Regions from separate parts of the Streptomyces sp. NPDC016640 genome, predicted to be linked through region 3. Evidence: riboswitches for the same ligand, from Rfam matches in the RefSeq annotation. Region 3 holds a riboswitch; each other region holds the start of a gene.
What was found. Region 3 has a riboswitch for cobalamin ahead of ACF07S_RS21430 (ABC transporter substrate-binding protein). Riboswitches for the same ligand answer to the same signal wherever they lie in the genome.
Positions count from the first base shown of each region.

Region 1: another riboswitch for cobalamin. It lies ahead of ACF07S_RS22025 (FecCD family ABC transporter permease); the one in region 3 lies ahead of ACF07S_RS21430 (ABC transporter substrate-binding protein).
Region 2: another riboswitch for cobalamin. It lies ahead of ACF07S_RS00845 (ribonucleoside-diphosphate reductase subunit alpha); the one in region 3 lies ahead of ACF07S_RS21430 (ABC transporter substrate-binding protein).

Region 1 covers NZ_JBIBRG010000010.1:256,904-263,577, forward strand. The annotation lists gene ACF07S_RS22015 (ABC transporter substrate-binding protein) at 55-1,077, opposite strand; gene ACF07S_RS22020 (ABC transporter ATP-binding protein) at 1,117-1,890, opposite strand; gene ACF07S_RS22025 (FecCD family ABC transporter permease) at 1,890-2,993, opposite strand; cobalamin riboswitch at 3,095-3,235, opposite strand; gene ACF07S_RS22030 (TauD/TfdA family dioxygenase) at 3,280-4,071, opposite strand; gene ACF07S_RS22035 (MFS transporter) at 4,089-5,396, opposite strand; gene ACF07S_RS22040 (ABC transporter substrate-binding protein) at 5,665-6,674, shown strand, end outside; gene ACF07S_RS22045 (FecCD family ABC transporter permease) at 6,674-6,674, shown strand, end outside.
Region 2 covers NZ_JBIBRG010000001.1:178,374-185,047, reverse strand. The annotation lists gene ACF07S_RS00855 (cytochrome P450) at 1-518, shown strand, start outside; gene ACF07S_RS00850 (ribonucleotide-diphosphate reductase subunit beta) at 706-1,713, opposite strand; partial or broken gene ACF07S_RS00845 (ribonucleoside-diphosphate reductase subunit alpha) at 1,770-4,132, opposite strand; cobalamin riboswitch at 4,254-4,426, opposite strand; gene mctP (monocarboxylate uptake permease MctP) at 4,842-6,470, opposite strand; gene ACF07S_RS00835 (DUF3311 domain-containing protein) at 6,467-6,674, opposite strand, start outside.
Region 3 covers NZ_JBIBRG010000010.1:122,715-129,388, reverse strand. The annotation lists gene ACF07S_RS21440 (ABC transporter ATP-binding protein) at 1-639, opposite strand, end outside; gene ACF07S_RS21435 (FecCD family ABC transporter permease) at 636-1,754, opposite strand; gene ACF07S_RS21430 (ABC transporter substrate-binding protein) at 1,751-2,776, opposite strand; cobalamin riboswitch at 2,804-2,986, opposite strand; gene ACF07S_RS21425 (class I SAM-dependent methyltransferase) at 3,038-3,787, opposite strand; gene ACF07S_RS21420 (MFS transporter) at 3,756-5,024, opposite strand; gene ACF07S_RS21415 (ATP-grasp domain-containing protein) at 5,017-6,270, opposite strand; gene ACF07S_RS21410 (cysteine synthase family protein) at 6,267-6,674, opposite strand, start outside.

The sequences.
Region 1 (6,674 bases), 130 kb from region 3:
GCTGCCCGTCCGGCTCGAAGGGCTCACCGCCGCGGGAAAGGCGAGCCCTCGGGTTCAGGAGTGGAGGTTTCCCAGGTCCGCCGCGAGTGAGCTGATGGCCGCGGGGTTGCGCGGGCTCTCGACGAGGTCGGCGTAGTCGAGGGTGACGATCCGGTCGTTCTTGACGGCGGAGACGTTCGCGAGCGGCTTGTAGGACTTGAGGAACGCGCGCTTCTGCTCCGCTGTGGTGTCGCCGTAGTCGTTGATCACGATGACCTCGGGGTCGCGGGCGACGACCGTCTCCCAGCCCACGGTGGTCCAGCTGTCCTGGAGGTCCTTCATGATGTGGTCGCCGCCGGCTTTGGTGATGATGTCCTGGGGTCCCGCGAAGGCGCCGGAGGTGAACGGCTTGTCCTGTCCGCTGTCGTAGAGGAACACCCGCGGTCGGTCCGCGCCCTTCGGAGCCTTCGCCTGTGCATCGGCCACTTGCTCGCGGAACTCGGTGATGAGGGTTTCGGCCCTGTCCTCGACGTCGAACACCTTGCCCAGGTTCCGCAGGTCCGTGTACAGCGCGTCGAGCGGTGGCATCACGCCGCGTGCCTTGCCCCGTCCGTTGCGGCACGACTCGCTGAGCAGATACGAGTCGATGCCCAGGCGTCGCAGCGCGGCGGGCGTGAAGCCCTCGCCCTCGTTGAAGCCGTAGTTCCAGCCCGCGAAGACCAGGTCGGCACGGGCGTCCAGGACCAGCTCCTTGTTGATCCGGTCCTTCGAGAGCCACTCGGTCTTCCGGTAGCCGTCCTTCCACGGCACCTTCGTGAGGTCGCCCTTGTCGTCGGGCATGACGTATCCCGCCATGTGGTCCTCGAGACCGAGCGCGAACATGATCTCGGTGATCCCCACGTCGTTGGTGACCACGCGCCGCGGAGCCCTCTCGAACGTTCTCTGTTCGCCGCAGTTCTCGACAGTGACCGGATAGTGGCCGTCGGACGCCCGGGCGCCGTCTCGCTTCCCCTCCTCCGACGAGACGCTCGCCCCGCAGCCGGTGACGGCGAAGGCCAGAACGAGGGCGAGGGCGGCGGGGCGTGCGCGGTTCGGCATGGGGGGGTGACTCCTTCGAGGGTGGACCGGGGAGGGGAACTACTGGGCGGGAAGACGGTCGAAGAGCAGCTGGACCGCGCCCGTTTCGGGATGGGGGACGCGGTGCGCACGGACGCCGAAGACATCGGTCAGCAACACCGGCGTGAGGACATCGTGGGGTGCGCCGGAGGCGACGATCCGCCCGCCGTCGATGACGTGGACGAGGTCGCAGTGGAGCGCGGCGAGGTTGAGGTCGTGCAGCGCGGCGAGCACGGTCAGTCCGCTGGCCCGGACCAGGGACAGGACCTCCAACTGCTGGGCTATGTCCAGGTGGTTGGTGGGCTCGTCCAGCACCAGGACCTGCGGCTGCTGGGCGAGCGCGCGGGCGATCAGGACCCGTTGCTTCTCACCGCCGGAGAGCGTGAGGAAGCCCCGGTCGGCCAGATGGCCGGCGCCGACTCCCTCCAGCGCGGCGGCACACGCGCGCCGGTCCTCGCCGGTCTCCCGGGTCACCGAACCCTGGTGCGGCAACCTGCCCATGGCCACGACCTCGGCCACGGTGAAGTCGAACTCCGCGACCGCTTCCTGTGGAAGGGCCGCGAGCCGGCGGGCGCTTTCTCGCGTGTTCAAGGCCAGCAGGTCGTCGCCGTCGAGGCGTATCGCACCAACCGTGGGGCGCAGGGCCCGGTAGACGCATCGCAACAGGGTCGACTTGCCGCTGCCGTTGGGCCCGACGAGCCCCACGAACTGGCCGCTGCCCGCCCGCAGCGATACGTCCTCCACCAGCCGCGTGCCGGAGATCTCCACGGTCACCGTGTCGATGTCGACCTGCATCACACGCCCCCGAAGGTGTAGGTGCGGCGGCGCATGAGCAGGACGAAGCACGGCACACCGATCGCCGCCGTCAGGACGCCCAGCGGCAGTTCGGCCGGGGCGAGCACCACGCGCGACAGGACGTCGACCCAGATCAGCAGCACGGCACCGGCCGGGGGCGCGACGGCCAGCAGCCGGCGGTGGTCCGCCCCGACCAGCATCCGGGCGGCGTGCGGCACCATCAGGCCCACGAAGCCGATCGCCCCGCTGACCGCGACCACCGCCCCGGTGACGGCGGCGGTCGTCAGGAAGAGTTCCTTGCGCAGCCGGCCGGGGTCCACCCCCAGCGCGGCAGCGGTCTCGTCACCCATCGCCAGGGCGTTCAGGCGCCGGGCCGAGAAGCCGAGGTGGGCGAGGCCGCCGAGCACCGCGCCCGCGGCGACCGGCACGGAGGACCAGCTCGCACCGCCCAGACTGCCGAGCAGCCACATCATCGCGGACCGGGCCGCCTCACCGTGCTCGGCGGCGAACACCATGAACGTGGTCACGGCCGAGAAGCCGTAGTACATGGCGGTACCGGTCAGCACGAGCCGGAGCGGTGTCAGCCCCCGCGGGGTCCGGGCGATCGCGTACACCAGCGTCATGGCCGCGAGCGCGGAGAGGAACGCCGCCGTGGACAGCGCCCAGACACCGAGCGCGCCGAAGGCGCCGAAGATGAGCACGGCGTTGGCGCCGACGCCCGCGCCGGAGGAGATGCCGAGGACGAACGGGTCCGCGAGCGCGTTGCGGACCATGGCCTGGACGGCGACGCCCACGGCCGCCAGACCGGCGCCGACCACCGCGGCCAGCACGGCGCGCGGGAAGCGCAGTTCCCACACGATGGTGTAGGAGGAGACCTCGTCCGGAGCTATGAGCCCACCGGTCAGCCCCGCCCAGAGGTAGTGCAGCGCCTCGCTCCAGGAGAGCCCCGACGCCCCGGTACTCGCCCCACAGACCAGGGAGACGGGGAGCGCGACACACAGACCGGTCACGAGCAGGGGCAACGGGACGCGCCGGGGCGGTGGGGGCCCGCCGCTCGTGGTGCGGTGCGGTACGGCGGGTATGGGGTCGCGGAGCGTGGCCACAGGCGGATCGCTTTCGCCTCGGGCCGTGCACCTGCGTGATCGAAGGAGCGGGCCCGGGCGCTGGACCCCGTGCGCAGCACCTCTCGCAGTCCACGGCGATTGACAGGGGCTTCACCACCGCGGGTGATCGGGCTCACGGAATCCCGTACGGGATTCCGCCTACCGTTGCGGGTCAGCGCCGGACTTCGACCGGACTTCCCCCACGAGGCGCTTGCAGCCTAGCGTGTGTTCCCACGCCTTCTCCCCCTGGGGGGCGCAGGTTTGCGCCACCGCGGTGGGGACACGTTCAGCGGGCGTCGGCCGTGCGCAGGGTGAGGATGCGGACGGTGCGCTCACCGGTGTGCGCGTCGCGGCCGTGCCAGCAGCGGTAGTTGTCGAGGACGAGGATGTCGCCCTCGGCGAGCCGGAAGCGCGGTAGGGCCGGTTCGAGGGCGTGCACCGTCTCGTCGAAGCGGGCCAGCATGGCGCGTACCCGGTCGGTGTCCGGGTCGCGGTGCAGGGGCACGGCCCCGTCGGTGCGGCGGACGACGCGACGGCCGGTGCGGGTGTACTCGACGTGCCGGGCGACGCGTGGGGTGGCGGGAAGTCCGCGCGTCCCCGCCCACTCGCCGTACAGGTCGACGTCGGTACCGGTGAGGAAGTCCAGGAGGGCGGGGTCGGTCGACGCCAGGCCGTCGACGAGGCCGTACGCGTCGAGCGCGAAGGAGTCGCCTCCGCGGGGAGCGGGCCGGACGCACTGGATCAGGACGTGGTCCTCGTCGGGGTGCCGCCGCCTGCCGGGTACGCCGCCGACGTCGACGACGAGGTCGAAGCTGTCGGCGTGCAGGTGGACGGGGCCGGCGTCACGGGAGGTGCGCACGCGGTGCGGATACAGCTCCCGCAGACGGCTGCCCAGGGTGCGGGCCGCGGCGACGGCGAGGGCGTCGGCTGTGTTCTCGTAACCGGTGAGGACGACGGCTCCGTCCCGTGACAGGAGGGTGCGGGCCTCCTGCTCCCGTTCGCCGGCCACCCGGCCGGGGACGAGGCCCGAAGGCGTGGGGGGAGCAGACGGCTGGGTGCTGTGGCTGAGTGAGTGCATGACCCGAGACTGCCGCATCAGGCGGCGCTCCCGGCTTTCCCCTCGGCTCCGGACGGCGCCTCGGGCCTGCGGGAGAAGTGGCGGGCGCTGGGCACCAGGGCGGCGACGGCCGGGGCGGCGAAGCAGGTCAGTGCGCAGACCGCGAGGACGGCGCGGGTGCCGAAGGCGTCGATGGCCGGCGCGATGAGGACGAGCCCGACCGGGGCGAGGCCGTAGGAGAGCAGGAAGTCCAACGAGGAAACCCGGGCGAGCTTGTCCGGTGCGACCTCGCGCTGGGTCGCGGTGAACCACGGCACGTTGAACAGCTCGATGCCGATGCCGGCGACGGCGTAGGCGGTCATCACCACCACGGGGTGCACGGGGACCATCAGGCTCAGCGGGGCGAAGCCGTAGGCGGCGAGGCCCGCCAGAGCGGTCCAGCCCGCCGATCGCGGGCGCCAGCGGGCGACGAGCAGGGCCGCGGCCAGCGCACCGGCGGTGTAGGCGGTCATCGCACCCGCGAGCACGACCTCGGTGCCGTACTCGTCGCGGCTGACCAGGGGCAGGGCGACGCCGGTCGCGGAGTAGCCGGTGGCTATGACGGCCGTCAGGGCCGCCAGTCCGGCGACGAACCACGGGTGCCTGCGGGCTTCACGGACGCCGTCGGCGAACTCGGCCAGGAACGACACCCGTTGGGGACGTTCGGCGCAGGGAGCGCCCTCGGTCCCGGTGCCGGCATGTGCGCCCGGTCCGGGCAGGAGGGCGGCGACGAGCCACAGCAGGCCGATGCCGAGCAGCAGGGCGCGGGTGCCGAGGAACACGGCGAGCAGGGCGGTCAGTGAAGGCCCCGTCAGGGTGGTGACCCTGACCGCGAGCGTCATGGCGGCGTTGGCCTGCTGCCTGCGGCCGGCATCGACGACCTCGGCGGTCAGGGCCTGGAAGGCGGGCCGGCAGGCGCCCTGACCCGCGCCGGCCAGGGCGGCGGCCGACGCCATCAGCAGGACCGAGCGGCCGAGTCCGGCGGCGATCAGCGGTGCCGCGACTCCCGCCGCCAGTCCCGCCCACAGCACGACGCCCCGGCGGGAGTGCCGGTCGGCCAGTACTCCGGCGACGGGCACCGCGGCGAGGAATCCCGCGGTGCGTGCCGCGAGCAGCAGGCCGAGATCGGTGACGTCGAGCGTGCGGTCGAGCACCGCGAACCCCAGCACGAACGGCAGGGCCCAGGTCGCCAGACCCGAGGCTGTGGCGCCCGTCCAGAGCCGTAGGAAGGCGGCGTCGAGCAGGAGGGGCCGCTGCTTTCCGGGGGTGTCCTCCGACGCCGTGGTCGGTATGAGTGGGGTCGGCACGTCGTGACGCTCCTGTCGTTCGTGGACCTGGTCGGATGGTGCGCGGCCGCGGCCGGACCGGCTTCGGGGGCGACCCGTGGTCCCGCCGACCACAGGCGCGCTCGGGGCCGTTGGCGGCTGCCGGCACACGGCGGAGTGTCCGAGCCCGCCACCGCGTCACCCCCCGGGGGGCTAGCGTGATGAAAATCGTTGTCGCTAGAGTAGCCGCCAACCCGACCGAGCTCCCTGCATGATCGGCATCACGGCCTCTTCCAGACCGGAGGAACCCATGCGCCACCCCGCACGATTAGGCGTCGCTCTGGCCACGCTCGCTCTCACGGCCGTCGGCTGCTCATCGTCGGGGGAGTCCTCCGCCGACGGCTCCGCGGACAAAGCGGCCGCGCGGACGACGACCGTGACGAGTTGCGGCCGGAAGCTCTCCTTCGACGAACCGCCGAAGCGCGCCGTCGCCCTGGACCAGTCCGCCACGGAGACGCTGCTGGAACTCGGGCTCGGGGACCGCATGGCCGGAACCGCGAACCTGAAGACGAAGATCGCCAAGGAGTACCGGGAAGCCTACGCCCAGGTGCCGGTGCTCAGCCCCAAGGTCCTCACCGGCGAACAGCTGCGCGCGGCCGCTCCCGACATCGTCATCGCCTCCTTCGACGACCTCTACGCCAAGGACCGGGTCGGCACCCGTGAGGAACTCGCCGAACTGGAACTGCCCTCCTATGTGAGCGCCGTGGAGTGTCCGAAACACAACGCCCCGGACAAGACCCCGTTCGACCTCCTCTTCGGCGACTACGAGAACTACGGCAGGATCTTCGGCGTCGAGGACCGGGCGGCCGAGCTGGTCGCCGAGCAGCGGGCCGTGGTGGGCAAGGCGGCCGAGACCGGGAAGAGGGTCGAGGGCGAACCGACCGTCGTATGGCTGTACTCGGTCTACAACGGGCTGCCGTACGTAGCCGGAAAGAGCGGACTGCCCAGCGAGATGAGCAGGCTCGTGGGCGCGAGGAACGCCTTCGACGACGTCGCCGAGGAGTGGCCGGAGGTCTCCTGGGAGCAGATCGCCGACCGCGACCCCGACTTCATCGTGGTCGGCGACCTCTCCGAACGCGGAGCCCCCGGTGACAGCGCCGAGGAGAAGCTGAAGATGATGCGCGAGGACACGCTGGTGTCCAAGCTGACCGCGGTCGAGAAGAACCGGATCATCGAGGTACCCGGCATCGAGATGGATCCCTCGGTGCGCACCACGCACACCCTCGGGCTGCTGATCGAGGGCATGGAGGAACTCGGGTA
Region 2 (6,674 bases), on a different contig from region 3:
TCGCCGTGCACCCGGAACACGGGGACAAGGTGCGCGACGAAGTAGAAGCCGTGACGGGTGGGCGCCCTGTGGCATTACGGGACGTCCACCGGCTGTCGCACACCAACAATGTCGTCGTCGAGGCAATGCGTCTGCGTCCCGCCGTCTGGATCCTGACCCGCCGGGCGGTGACCGAAACGGAACTCGGCGGCTATCGCATTCCGGCCGGGGCGGACATCATCTACAGCCCGTACGCGATCCAGCGCGATCCCGCGTCGTACGAGCGTCACCTGGAGTTCGATCCCGACCGGTGGCTCCCGGAACGCTCCCAGAGCATTCCGAAATATGCCATGCGTCCTTTCGGCGTGGGCAATCGCAAGTGCCCGGGTGACCACTTCTCGATGGCCCTGCTGACGCTGATCACGGCGTCCCTGGCCCACCGGTACCGCTTCGAGCGGGTGGCCGAGTCCGACGACGACCCGCGCATCGGCATCACGCTGCATCCGAACCGGCTGCTGCTCAGGCCGGTCACACGGTGAGACCCGCCCGCCGGCGGGCGTTCGGGCGGCCTCCGGGCCGCAGGACGTCCGCCGGCGGGCGTGGTTGCGAACCGGTGGGCACGGCGATGAGGTCCGCCGCCGGACGCCCGCGACCGGGTTCCACCCGGAGGGTGAAGCCCGTGCCGCGGCGCAGCACGGGTCCGCCGGCCGGGCCGACGGCGGGGTCTCAGAAGTCCTCGTCCAGGTCGACCGTGCCCTCCACGGCGACCTGGTACGCGGACGGGCGCCGCTCGAAGAAGTTCGTCAGCTCCTGGACGCCCTGGAGCTCCATGAAGGAGAACGGGTTCTCCGAGCCGTACACCGGAGCGAAGCCCAGCCGGACGAGGCGCTGGTCGGCGACGCACTCCAGGTACTGCCGCATCGACTCGGTGTTCATGCCCGGCAGCCCGTCCCCGCACAGGTCACGCGCGAACTGCAGCTCCGCCTCGACCGCCTCGCGCAGCATGTCGGTGACCTGCCGCTCCAGCTGCCCGTCGAACAGCTCCGGCTCCTCCTTGCGCACGGTGTCGACCACGTCGAAGGCGAAGGACATGTGCATCGTCTCGTCGCGGAACACCCAGTTGGTGCCGGTCGCCAGGCCGTGCAGCAGGCCCCGGCTGCGGAACCAGTACACGTAGGCGAAGGCACCGTAGAAGAACAGGCCCTCGATGCACGCGGCGAAGCAGATCAGGTTCAGCAGGAAGCGGCGGCGGTCGGCCCGGGTCGCGAGCCGGTCGAGCTTCTCCACCGAGTCCATCCACCGGAAGCAGAACTCGGCCTTCTCCCGGATGGACGGGATGTTCTCCACGGCCGCGAAGGCCGCCGTCCGGTCCTCCGGGTCGGGCAGGTAGGTGTCCAGCAGGGTCAGATAGAACTGGACGTGCACCGCCTCCTCGAAGAGCTGTCGCGACAGGTACAGCCGCGCCTCGGGGGAGTTGATGTGCTTGTAGAGGGTGAGCACCAGGTTGTTCGCCACGATGGAGTCGCCGGTGGCGAAGAAGGCCACGAGCCGGCCGATGAGGTGCTGTTCGGCGGGGCTCAGCCTGGCGAGGTCGGCCACGTCGGAGTGGAGATCGACCTCCTCCACGGTCCAGGTGTTCTTGATGGCGTCCCGGTAGCGGTCGTAGAAGTCGGGGTAGCGCATGGGGCGCAGCGTCAGTTCGAAGCCCGGGTCGAGCAGGTTCTTCGTCGTCATCACAGTCGGCGCGGAGCGCCGTCCTCCAGGGGTGGTGGTCGGGCGGCGGGTGGGCATTACTGGCAGGCCTCGCAGGACTCGGGGTTTTCCAGGGAGCAGGCGACGGCCTCGGGGTCGGCCGCCCGCGGAACGGGGACGGACGCGCGCGCCGCTCGGGCGATCCGGGTCGCCGGGCGGGAACGGAGGTAGTAGGTGGTCTTGAGGCCCTGCTTCCAGGCGTAGGCGTACATCGAGGAGAGCTTGCCGATGGTCGGCGTCTCCAGGAACAGGTTCAGCGACTGCGCCTGGTCCAGGAACGGGGTGCGGGCGGCCGCCATGTCGATCAGGGAGCGCTGCGGGATCTCCCATGCCGTGCGGTACAGCCGGCGCACCTCCTCGGGGATCCACGTGAAGTCCTGCACCGAGCCGCCCGCCTCGCGCAGCGCCTCACGGGTGCGCGCGTCCCACACGCCGAGCCGCTTCAGGTCGTCGACCAGGTAGGAGTTGACCTGGAGGAACTCCCCGGACAGCGTCTCGCGCTTGAACAGGTTGGACACCTGTGGCTCGATGCACTCGTACGCCCCCGCGATCGACGCGATGGTGGCGGTGGGCGCGATCGCCAGGAGCAGCGAGTTGCGCATCCCGACCGAGGCGATCCGCGTCCGCAGTGCCGCCCAGCGCTCCGGCCAGGCCGGGTCCGTGCCGTAGTGGTCCGGGTGCAGCACGCCCCGGGCGGTGCGGGTCTTCTCCCAGGCGGGCAGCGGGCCGTCCCGCTCGGCGAGGTCGGCGGAGGCCTCGTAGGCGGCGAGCATGATCCGCTCGGCGATCCTGGTGGACAGGTCCTTCGCCTCGGGCGAGCCGAAGGGCAGGCGCAGCTTGAAGAAGACGTCCTGGAGGCCCATCGCGCCCAGGCCCACCGGCCGCCAGCGGGCGTTGGAGCGGCCCGCCTGCTCGGTCGGGTAGAAGTTGATGTCCACCACCCGGTCGAGGAAGGTGACGGCCGTGCGTACGGTGCTGTCCAGCCGCTCCCAGTCGAGGTCGCCGGCGGCCGGGTCGACGAACGCGCCGAGGTTGACCGACCCCAGGTTGCAGACCGCCGTCTCCCCGTCGTCGGTGACCTCCAGGATCTCCGTGCAGAGGTTGGAGGAGTGGATGACTTGCCCCGGCTCGGCGGTCTGGTTGGCGGTGCGGTTGGCGGTGTCCTTGAAGGTCATCCAGCCGTTGCCGGTCTGGGCGAGGGTGCGCATCATGCGGCCGTACAGCTCGCGGGCCGGGAGCGTCTTCCGCGCCAGGCCCGCGGCCTCGGCGGCCCGGTACGCCGCGTCGAACTCCTCGCCCCACAGGTCGACCAGCTCGGGCACGTCCGCCGGGGAGAACAGCGACCAGGGCGCGTCCGCGTCGACCCGGCGCATGAACTCGTCCGGCACCCAGTGCGCGAGGTTCAGGTTGTGCGTACGGCGGGCGTCCTCACCGGTGTTGTCGCGCAGCTCCAGGAACTCCTCGATGTCGGAGTGCCAGGTCTCCAGGTAGACCGCCGCCGCGCCCTTGCGCCGCCCGCCCTGGTTGACCGCGGCGACCGAGGCGTCCAGCGTCTTCAGGAACGGGACGATGCCGTTGGAGTGCCCGTTGGTGCCGCGGATCAGCGAACCCCGGGAGCGGATGCGGGAGTAGGCCAGGCCGATGCCCCCCGCGTGCTTGGAGAGGCGGGCCACCTGGTGGTAGCGGTCGTAGATGGAGTCCAACTCGTCCTTGGGGGAGTCGAGCAGGTAGCAGGACGACATCTGCGGGTGCCGCGTACCGGAGTTGAACAGCGTGGGGGAGGAGGGCAGGTAGTCCAGGCGGCTCATCAGCCGGTAGAGCGAGGCGACCTCGTCCACCGAGCGCGCGGTGTCGTCCTCGGCGAGACCGGCGGCGACGCGCAGCAGGAAGTGCTGGGGCGTCTCGAGGACCTTGCGGGTGACCGGGTGGCGCAGCAGGTAGCGGCTGTGCAGGGTGCGCAGGCCGAAGTAGCCGAAGCGGTCGTCGGCCCGGGTGTCGATCAGTGCGTCGAGGCGGTCCGCGTGCAGCCGGACGAACTCGGCGGTCCGGTCGGCGATCAGCCCCTCGCGGTGCCCGGTCGCGACGGACCCGGTGAACGACGTGACGCCCTGCGAGGCGGCCTCGGCGCGGATGCCGACGGTCAGCAGGCGGGCCGCGAGCCGGGAGTAGACCGGGTCCTCGGAGATGAGCCCGGCCGCCGCCTCGGTGGCCAGCTCCCGCAGCTCCGCCTCGTCGGCTCCGGCGGACCGGCCGCGCAGCGCGGCGGCGGCGACCCGGCCGGGGTCGGCGTCGGGCAGGTCGGCGGTCAGCCCGGTCAGGGTCCGCAGCAGCGCGGCACCGGGGCCGTCGCCCCCTCGGTCACGTCGATGGCTGAAGCCGGATCGGCTGGCGCGATGGTCACGTGTGGCTCTCCCTCGCTCGGCACGGGGCCTCACGGGGGCGGGCGGCAGCACACGAGCGCACGCGGCGTCGCGTCCACCGGCCCATCCCACGAGGCCCGGACGTCCATGCACCCGGACCGGACGGCCGGGCGCACTGTCGGCAGGTCCTCGGACTGACGTCCATGCGTACGCGAAGGCGCGCGGGCATGGGTACACCGTTGCGGGACAGTTCCGGATTCGCACCGGATTCCCCTGCGGCGACAGCGAGCATGAGCATACATCTTGTGTCGGGTGCCGCCCGCAATCCCATATGTTGTGTCGCGCTGCTCTCGGAGCGTCAACTCGTAGGTGGGGAGAGTGAGGTCGCACAGCTCCGGCGGAGGGTTCCGGTCGTGCTCGGGGGCGCGGGTGGGACCCGCCGCTCGTGGACGCGGTGGACGCGGTGGACGGAGCGCACGGCGCGCCGGGCCCGGATGTGCCGGCCGTCGGACCGCCGCCGGGCACGAAGGCCACCCGCCCGGCACCGGCCCGTTCTCCGCGGCGACCGGCACCTCGGCCGCGCGCCTCGCCACGTCCCTGAGCTCGCCGGGGCAGGCGTCGCTCTTCCCGAAGCCGAGCGGCCCGTCCAGCGGACGGGCCCTGTGCGGCGATGTCCACGGGGGCCGCCGGACGGGTACGGCGACGGGCCGCCGGATGTCTCCGACGGCCCGTCGCCCGAGGTCCGCGGCGTCAGTGCGAGCTGCCCGCCGTGGCCGGCGGGAGCTCCACCCGGACGCCGGGGTCACCCGCGTCCGCCGTGTAGTCCTGCGGCTTGGTCTCGTCGACGCCCTCGGGCGCCTTGACTGCCCTCATGACGAAGGTCAGGGCCACCGTCACCAGGACGTTGATCACGAAGGCGGTGAGACCGATGTAGCCGATCTCGCCGATGCCCGGGATCTCCTCCGACGAGCCGCCGAAGTGCTTCTGCGTCGGCGAGGCCACCCCGTACGCGGCGGCCGTGCCGTAGACCATGCCGACCGCCCAGCCGCCGAGCAGCGCCCAGCGGTGGAACCAGCGGGTGAAGAGACCGCCCACCAGGGCGGGGAAGGTCTGCAGGATCCAGATGCCGCCGAGGAGCTGGAAGTTGATGGCGACCGTCTTGTCCATGGTCAGGACGAAGGCCAGCGCACCCACCTTCACCAGCAGGGAGACGATCTTGGAAACCTTGGTCTCCTGCGCCGGGGTCGCGTCCGGCTTGATGAAGTCCTTGTAGATGTTGCGGGTGAACAGGTTCGCCGCCGCGATGGACATGATCGCCGCCGGCACCAGCGCGCCGATGCCGATCGCCGCGAAGGCCACACCCGCGAACCAGTCCGGGAACATGTCCTCGAACAGCTGCGGGATCGCCAGCTGCCCGTTCTCCACCTTCACCCCGGCCGCGATCGCCATGAAGCCCAGCAGCGCCAGCAGCCCCAGCATCAGGGAGTACAGCGGCAGGATCGTGGTGTTGCGGCGGATCACCTCACGGCTGCGCGAGGACAGCGTCGCGGTGATCGAGTGCGGGTACATGAACAGTGCGAGCGCCGAGCCCAGCGCCAGCGTGGCGTACGTCCACTGGCCCGCCTCACCCGGCACCAGCGCCCCGCGCGGCGCGCCCGTGGCCGGGTTGGTCTGGCTGTACGCCTCGCTCGCCGAGGCGAAGATCTCGTCGAAGCCGCCCAGCTTGATCGGGATGTAGATGATCGCCACCGCGATCACGAGGTAGATCAGCGTGTCCTTGACGAACGCGATCAGCGCGGGGGCCCGCAGCCCCGACGAGTACGTGTACGCCGCCAGCACACCGAACGCGAGCAGCAGCGGCAGGTCCTTGACGAACCAGTTGGTGTCCTCGCCGCCGCCGACGCCCATCACGTCCAGCACGGCCTGGATGCCGACCAGCTGGAGCGCGATGTACGGCATCGTCGCCAGGATCCCGGTGACCGCGACGGCCAGCGACAGCCCCTTCGAGCCGAACCGGCCGCGCACGAAGTCGGACGTCGTCACATAGCCGTGCTTGTGCGACACCGACCACAGCCGGGGCAGGAAGGTGAAGATCAGCGGGTACACCAGGATCGTGTACGGCACCGCGAAGAAGCCGGCCGCGCCCGCCGCGTAGATCGCCGCCGGAACGGCCACGAAGGTGTAGGCGGTGTACAGGTCGCCGCCGAGCAGGAACCAGGTCACCCAGGTGCCGAAGGACCGCCCGCCCAGACCCCACTCGTCGAGGCTGTGCTCGTTCGCGGCCCTGCGCCAGCGCGCGGCCAGGAAGCCCATGACCGTGACGAGCACGAAGAAGAAGATGAAGACGGCGAGTGCCACGCCGTTCACGCCCTCGTTCACCGCGACGCACCGCCCTTCGAGGCCGAGCGGCCGCGCTGGTCACGCTGCCACAGCTTGTACGCGACCATCGTGAGCGCGGTGGAGATCAGCACCCAGAGCATCTGGTACCAGTAGAAGAACGGGATGCCGATGACGACGGGGTCGGTCTTCGCGTACGAACCGACCCAGAGCATGGCCACGAACGGCGCGACGAGACAGAGGGCG
Region 3 (6,674 bases):
GTCGTGCAGGACGTAGAGGCGGTCGCAGTAGTAGGCGGCCAGGTTGAGGTCGTGCAGGGCGAGCAGCACGGTCGCGGACAGGTCGCGCAGCGCGTCGAGGACGTCCAGCTGATGGCGGATGTCGAGGTGGTTGGTGGGTTCGTCGAGGACGAGCAGGGTGGGCCGCTGCGCGAGGGCGCGGGCGATGAGCACGCGCTGGCGTTCGCCGCCGGAGAGCCGGTCGAAGGGCCGGCCGGCCAGGTGGGCGGCGTCGACCGCGGCGAGCGCGGAGTCGATGAGTTCGGCGTCCTCGGGGGTGTCGCCCGCCAGCAGCCGTTTGTGCGGGGTGCGGCCCATCGCCACGACCTCGCGGACGGCGAGGTCGACGCCGGCCCCGGGTTCCTGCACCACCGCCGCCACGGTGCGGGCCACCTGCCGTACCGGCAGCGACCAGGCGTCGGCGCCGTCGACGCGGACCCGGCCGGCGTCGGGGCGCAGCACGCGGTAGACGGCGCGCAGCAGGCTGGACTTGCCGCTGCCGTTGGGGCCCACCAGCCCGATCGTCTCGCCGGGACGGGCGGTCAGGGACACGTCCCGCACCAGGACGCGCACACCGGCGCTGATCGTGACGCCGTCGACGCGGAGGTCGGTCGCGGTCATGCCACTCCCCGGTCGGTGCCGCGCCGGGCGTCCCGGCGCATCAGCCACAGGAAGAACGGTCCGCCGCACAGCGCCGTGAGCACGCCGACGGGGATCTCCATCGGCGCGGCGACCGTCCGCGCGGCCACATCCGCCCAGACGAGGAAGACCGCGCCGCCGAGCGCGGCCGTCGGCAGGACGCGGCGGTGGTCGCCGCCGACGAACAGGCGCACGATGTGGGGCATCATCAGTCCGACGAAACCGATCGGCCCGGCCGCCGCCACCAGGACGCCGGTGACCAGGGAGAGCAGGACGAACAGGCGGGCGCGGAAGCGGGCCACGTCCAGCCCCATCGTGGTGGCGGCCTCCTCACCGGCCAGCAGCAGATTCAGGTTGCGGGCCTGCGTCATCAGGACGCCGATGCCCAGGAGCACGGCCAGGCCCGGCAGCCACAGCGCCTCCCAGCCGACGCCGCCGAGACCGCCGAGGGTCCAGGCGAGCACCGCGCGGGTCTCGTTGCCCCGGTCGGTGGTCAGCAGCAGCAGGTCCAGCACGGCGGTGAGCACCGCGGCGATCGCCACCCCGGACAGCACCAGCCGCATCGAGGAGATGCGTCCGCCGGTGCGGGCGGTGGCGTAGACGAGCAGCAGCGCGCCCAGCGCGCCCGTGAACGCGGCGGCCGACAGCGACAGCGGCCCGAACACGCCGACCCCGAAGACGATCACCGCGACCGCGCCGAGGGACGCCCCGGAGGAGACCCCCAGGAGGTAGGGCTCGGCGAGCGGGTTGCGCACCAGGGCCTGCAGCGCGGTGCCCACGACCGCCAGCCCGGCGCCGGTCACCGCGCCGAGCAGCACGCGCGGCGCCCGCACGTCCAGCACGATCGTCTCGCGCGCCCGCGACCACTCGGGCGCCGTCCGGCCGGCGCCCAGCGCGTGCGTGACGATGTCCCACACCTGGCCGGGCGGCACCTCCACCGAGCCGATCGCCAGGCCCGCCGTGGCGGAGGCCCCGAGCAGCGCGGCCAGGACGACGAGCGTGACGACCAGGGACGTGCGGCCCGTTGTCGCCCGCCCGGCGGACGTCTCGGGCGGCGCGGCCGGCCCGGCGGGCGCCTCGACGGCGGGGCGGGTCACCGGAAGCTCCCGGGGTGCAGTCCGCGGGCCAGGTCCTCGACGGCGTAGGCCGAGCGGATGCCGACCAGGGTGGAGGTCAGCGGCAGGACGACGAACCGCTCGTTGCGCACGGCGGGCACGTCGGCGAGGGCCGGCTGGGAGCGCAGGAACTCCTTCTTCCGCTCGACGCTTCCGGCGCCGGCGTAGTCGTAGACGGCGATGACCTCGGGCCGGCGTTCGACGACCTGCTCCCAGGAGACGTCCCCGAAGACGTCGTCGAGGTCGCCGAACACGTTGCGGCCGCCGGCCAGCCGGATCAGCTCGGTGCCCAGGCTCCTGCCGCCCGCGGTGAAGGCGCTCTTGTCGCCGCTGTCGTACACGAAGACGGGCACCTCGGGCTCGCCCCCGACCGCGGCGGCGGCCTCGCCCACCCGGCTCCGCAGATCGGCGACCAGCCGCTCGGCCCGGCCGGGGACGCCGAAGATCCGGCCGACGGTGCGGATCTCGGCGTAGGTGTCCTCCATCGTCACCCGCTTCTCGCCGCAGTACTCGCGGTTGAGGTGGGTGTCGATGCCGGCGTCGGCGAATGCCGTGCGGGAGCGGCCCTCGTTCTCGGCGAAGGCGCTGCCGTAGCCGCCGTAGACGAGATCGGGTTCGGCGTCCAGCACGGCCTCGAAGGACGGTTCCCTCTCGGCCAGTTGCGGTACCTCCTCGAAGTCCCGCCTCAGCTCGGGCAGGACGGCCGAGTCGGGGAAGGCGGTGCCGACCATGCGGTCCTTCAGGCCCAGGGCGAGCATCAGCTCGGCGGGGTGCTGGTGGATGGTGACCACCCGGGCCGGCGGCCTGTCGTACGTCGTGCGCACACCGCAGTTGTCGATGGTGACGGGAAAACCCTCGGGGGCCGCCGCGGCGGCCCTCCCTTCGTGCGCGCCGTCGCCGGACGGGCCGCAGCCGGCGGTCAGCAGGGTCGCCGGCAGGACGACGGCCGCGACCGCGGCGCGCAGGGACCGGCGTGTGCGGGCAGGGATGAGCAGGGGGGACACGTGAAGCCTCCTGGAGTCCGCGCTCCTCGGAACGGGCCCGCGACAGGCCAGTGTCCTGACTCCCGGATCGACGTTCCCCCGGCCTTCCCGCGCGGCGCGCAGTGGCGTGTCGAGGGGGTGCACTCCCCGGTCACAGTGGCGGGACCGTGCCGGATTCGCACCGGCTTCCTGTCTCCCGTCGCGGCGATGACCTGGTGATAGTACGGTTCCCCGGCCCGGAGGTGAAAGGGCGCGCGGATCACCCCGCGCGCCCGGCAGCCGTCAGCCTCCGCGGACCGCCCGCAGGACGAGCCGGTCCGCGTTCTCGTCGTAGGGACGGCCGTCGAAGCCGCCGAAGACCTCCACGTGCTCGAACCCCGCCTCCTCGGCCATCCGCCGCAACTCCACCGCGCTGTACACGAACCACACCAGTGTGGCGCGCGTCACCCGCTCGCCCCGGACCAGCACCCAGTCGCTGCGCAACCGCGCCCAGTCGTCCAGCACGGTGTCGGTCTGCACCATCAGGTCGTCACCGCGCCGCACCACTTTGGGCGGGGTGACCCTGCGGGCCAGCAGTTCCTTGCCGGCGAGGTCCAGGACGAGGGTGCCGCCGGCCGCCAGGCAGTCGTGCATGACGCGCAGCACGCGCGCGTTGTCGGCGGGGTCCTCGAAGTACCCGAAGGACGTGAACATGTTGAGGACGACGTCGAAGCCGCCCGGCTGCTCGAACCGGCGTGCGTCGGCCCGCACATGGGTGACGCGGGCGCCGGCGTCCGCCGCCCGCTCGCGCGCGCGCTCCAGCATGGCCGGGCTGAGGTCCACCCCGGTCACCCGGTGGCCGCGAAGGGCGAGCGGCACGGTGAACACCCCCGGCCCGCAGCACAGGTCCAGCACCCGGGACCCGGGCGCGAAGGCCAGCAGGGGAGAGGTGTCCAGCAGCTCCTCGGCCTGGGCGTGGCGCTGTTCGGAGAAGAGGAAGTCGTGGAACTCGGTCCAGAAGTCATCGTCCTGGAATCCGCCCGTCCGTGTCATGCGGTGTCAGTGCTCCTTCGTCGTCGCCGTGGGGGAGGGGACGCCGGGCCGCGAAGCGGCGCAGCGTCAGCAGGAGAGGGGGAAGCAGCAGGCACTGCGCGGCGGCGAGCAGCCAGAACGACCCGGTGTGACCGGCGCGTTCGCCCAGGCCGTAGAGCTGACCGCCCAGCACTCCGCTCGCGCAGGCGCCCAGGCCCGCGGCCAGCCGCTGCTGGCCGAAGACCACGGCGTCGGAACGGGGGCTGTGGCGCAGTGCCTCCAGGTCGTTCTTCAGGAACAGCACGATGTCGCCCAGGGTGATCAGCGCCCCGCCCGCCAGGAGCGCCGTCCGGGTACCGGCCGCCAGCACGGCCAGCCCGGCTCCCAGCGCCGTGAAACCGGCGGCCAGGGCGAGGGCGTACGGCATCCGCCGGATCAGGCCGGACGCGAGCGGCTGCACGATGATGACCAGGGAGAAGCAGAGCAGCAGCACCATGCTGTAGAAGGCGCCGGAGGCACGCTCGACGGCGTACACCGCCAGGAAGTGCTGGAAGTGGAAGTAGAGGTAGAACGCCAGTGCGTTGGCGGCGAACGGCAGGACGGCCACGCCGGTCAGCAGGCCCGGCCGGGCGGTGCCCGCGGCGGACGGGCGGCGGTCCTCGCCCACTTCGGGGAGCCGTGCGTGGCCCGCGGCGACCGCGAGGAACAGCCCGGTGACGACCGCGAACAGATGGCCGGGCGAGGACAGCACGAAGGGCCCGGCCACCAACGGGCCCACCGCCATGCCCGCGTTGAGCGCCGCGTTGCCCGCCGACAGGAACGCCGGGCGGCGCTCCTCGTCCACGCCGTGCACCAGGTACGCCTTGTTGGCGGGCAGGTAGAGCGCGGCGCCGCAGCAGGTGAGGACCAGCGCGCCGACGGCCAGCGGCGGCCAGCGCAGCGCCGCCAGGAAGCCGGCGAATCCGGCCGTGCGCACGACCAGCGCCCAGAGCATCGTGCGGCGCAGCCCGATCCGGTCCGCCAGCGCCCCGCCGACGACGCCGCCGGAGAACTGCACGAGGGACGCCACGGCCAGCACGACGCCGACCGCGCCGAGGCCCATCCCCAGCCGTTCGTGCAGGAACACCGACATGAACGGCAGGACCATGAAACTGCCGAGCGGGATCAGGAACGAGCTGAGCAGCAGGAAGCGCAGCGGACCGTCGAGCGGGAACAGCGTCCCCCGCGACGTCCCCTCCCGCCGGGCGCGTTCACCCACCGGAGGTCTCCGGGCGGGCCGGCTCGGGGAACGGCGCGGTGAGGACGCGCAGGGCGCCCGCGGCGGCCACCGCCCGGTGCGTGGCGAGTTCGGCGGTCTCGGCCTCGGCGTAGACGATGCCCGCGTACCCGCGGCTGTCGTCCAGGTGCTCGACGCGGTCACCGACCGACTTGACCGGGTACCAGGCGGGCGAGCCCGGCATGTCCGCCAGCCGGTCGAGCCCGGCGACGCCGGTGAACACGCCGGGCGCGGCCGGGTAGCCCAGGACGAAGGCCACGGCCGGGCCGCCGGGCGGTTCGACGTCCATCAAGGCGGGGCGGCGGCCCAGCGCGGCCTCGATCATCGCCTCGTACACGTTGACGCCGAGCGCCCGGCACAGCCCCTCGCCGACCAGCGCGCCCCCGATCCTGGGATTGATCTCCACCACCTCGGGACCGCCGGCGGTCAGCACGAACTCCACGTGCGCGAAGCGGTCGGTGTACCCGATGGCGGCCAGCACCTCGCCGAGCCACCGCTCCAGCGAGGCCCGCCGCGCCTCCGGGAAGGCCACGGGGAAGGCGGTGATCTCCTCGCGGAAGTACGGCTCCGGCGACATGAGCCTGCTGGAGACGCCGAGGAGACGGGTACGGCCCGCCCAGGTGAGGGTCTCGGCGCTGTAGACCGGGCCGCTGAAGTAGGGCTCGGCGAACAGCCGGCCCTTCAGGTCCCGCCGCGCCGCCTGGTACAGGGACCGGTCCAGTTCCCGCTCGTCCCGCACCAGCCAGACGTTCTGGCTGCCGGTGCCCGCCGTGTCCTTCAGGATCGCCGGCAGCCCCACCTCCTCGAGCACCGGCTTCCGTGCCTCCGCGGCCTCACCGGCGGCCTCCACGGCCCGTCCGCGCGTGAGGCCGGCCTCGTGCAGCCGGTTGCGTACGGCGGCCTTGTCCCGGGTCAGCCGCAGCACCGCGGGGTCGAGCCCGGGCAGGCCCAGGCGCGCGGTGAGGTCGGCCCCGACCAGTGTCCAGGTGTCGGTGGAACTGATCAGACCGCGCAGGTCCGGGGTCCGGCGCAGCAGCCCGGCCACCCGCTCCACGTCGAAGGTGTCGGTCTCGAGCACGTCGAGGCAGCCGGCGGGCAGCCGGTCCAGTTCGTGGGCGTAGTACGAGGGATCGCGGGTCAGCAGCAGCAGCCGCTCGCCGAACAGGCCGGCGGCGCGCGACAGGTGTCCGAGTCCGAAGGTCAGCGACTCCAGGCAGACGACGGTCACGCGGCACGCTCCTTCCAGCGCGCCGGGCACGCGGCCCGCCGCCACTCCAGCCTCGACCAGGGCATGGTCATCCCCTCCGGGTCGCGGACCTCCACGGGTTTCAGCGCGGCGGGGTCCAGGGCCTGCGCGTGCCGGGCGAAGACGCGTTCCACGTAGCGGTGGCCGGTGTCGGCGCCGATCACCACGTGCAGCCGGTCGGGGTGACGACGGGCCTCGTACGTCGCGGCCAGGTACCCGGCGCCGGTGGACAGCCCGGCGAAGACGGCGTGGTCGCGCAGCAGGGCGACCGCGCCGGACATCGCGTGGGTGAAGTCCAGCCAGTGCACGGCGTCGTAGAGGTGGTGGCGGACGTTGTCGAAGACGATGGACGACCCGATGCCGGCGATGATCGCTTCCGGGTCGTG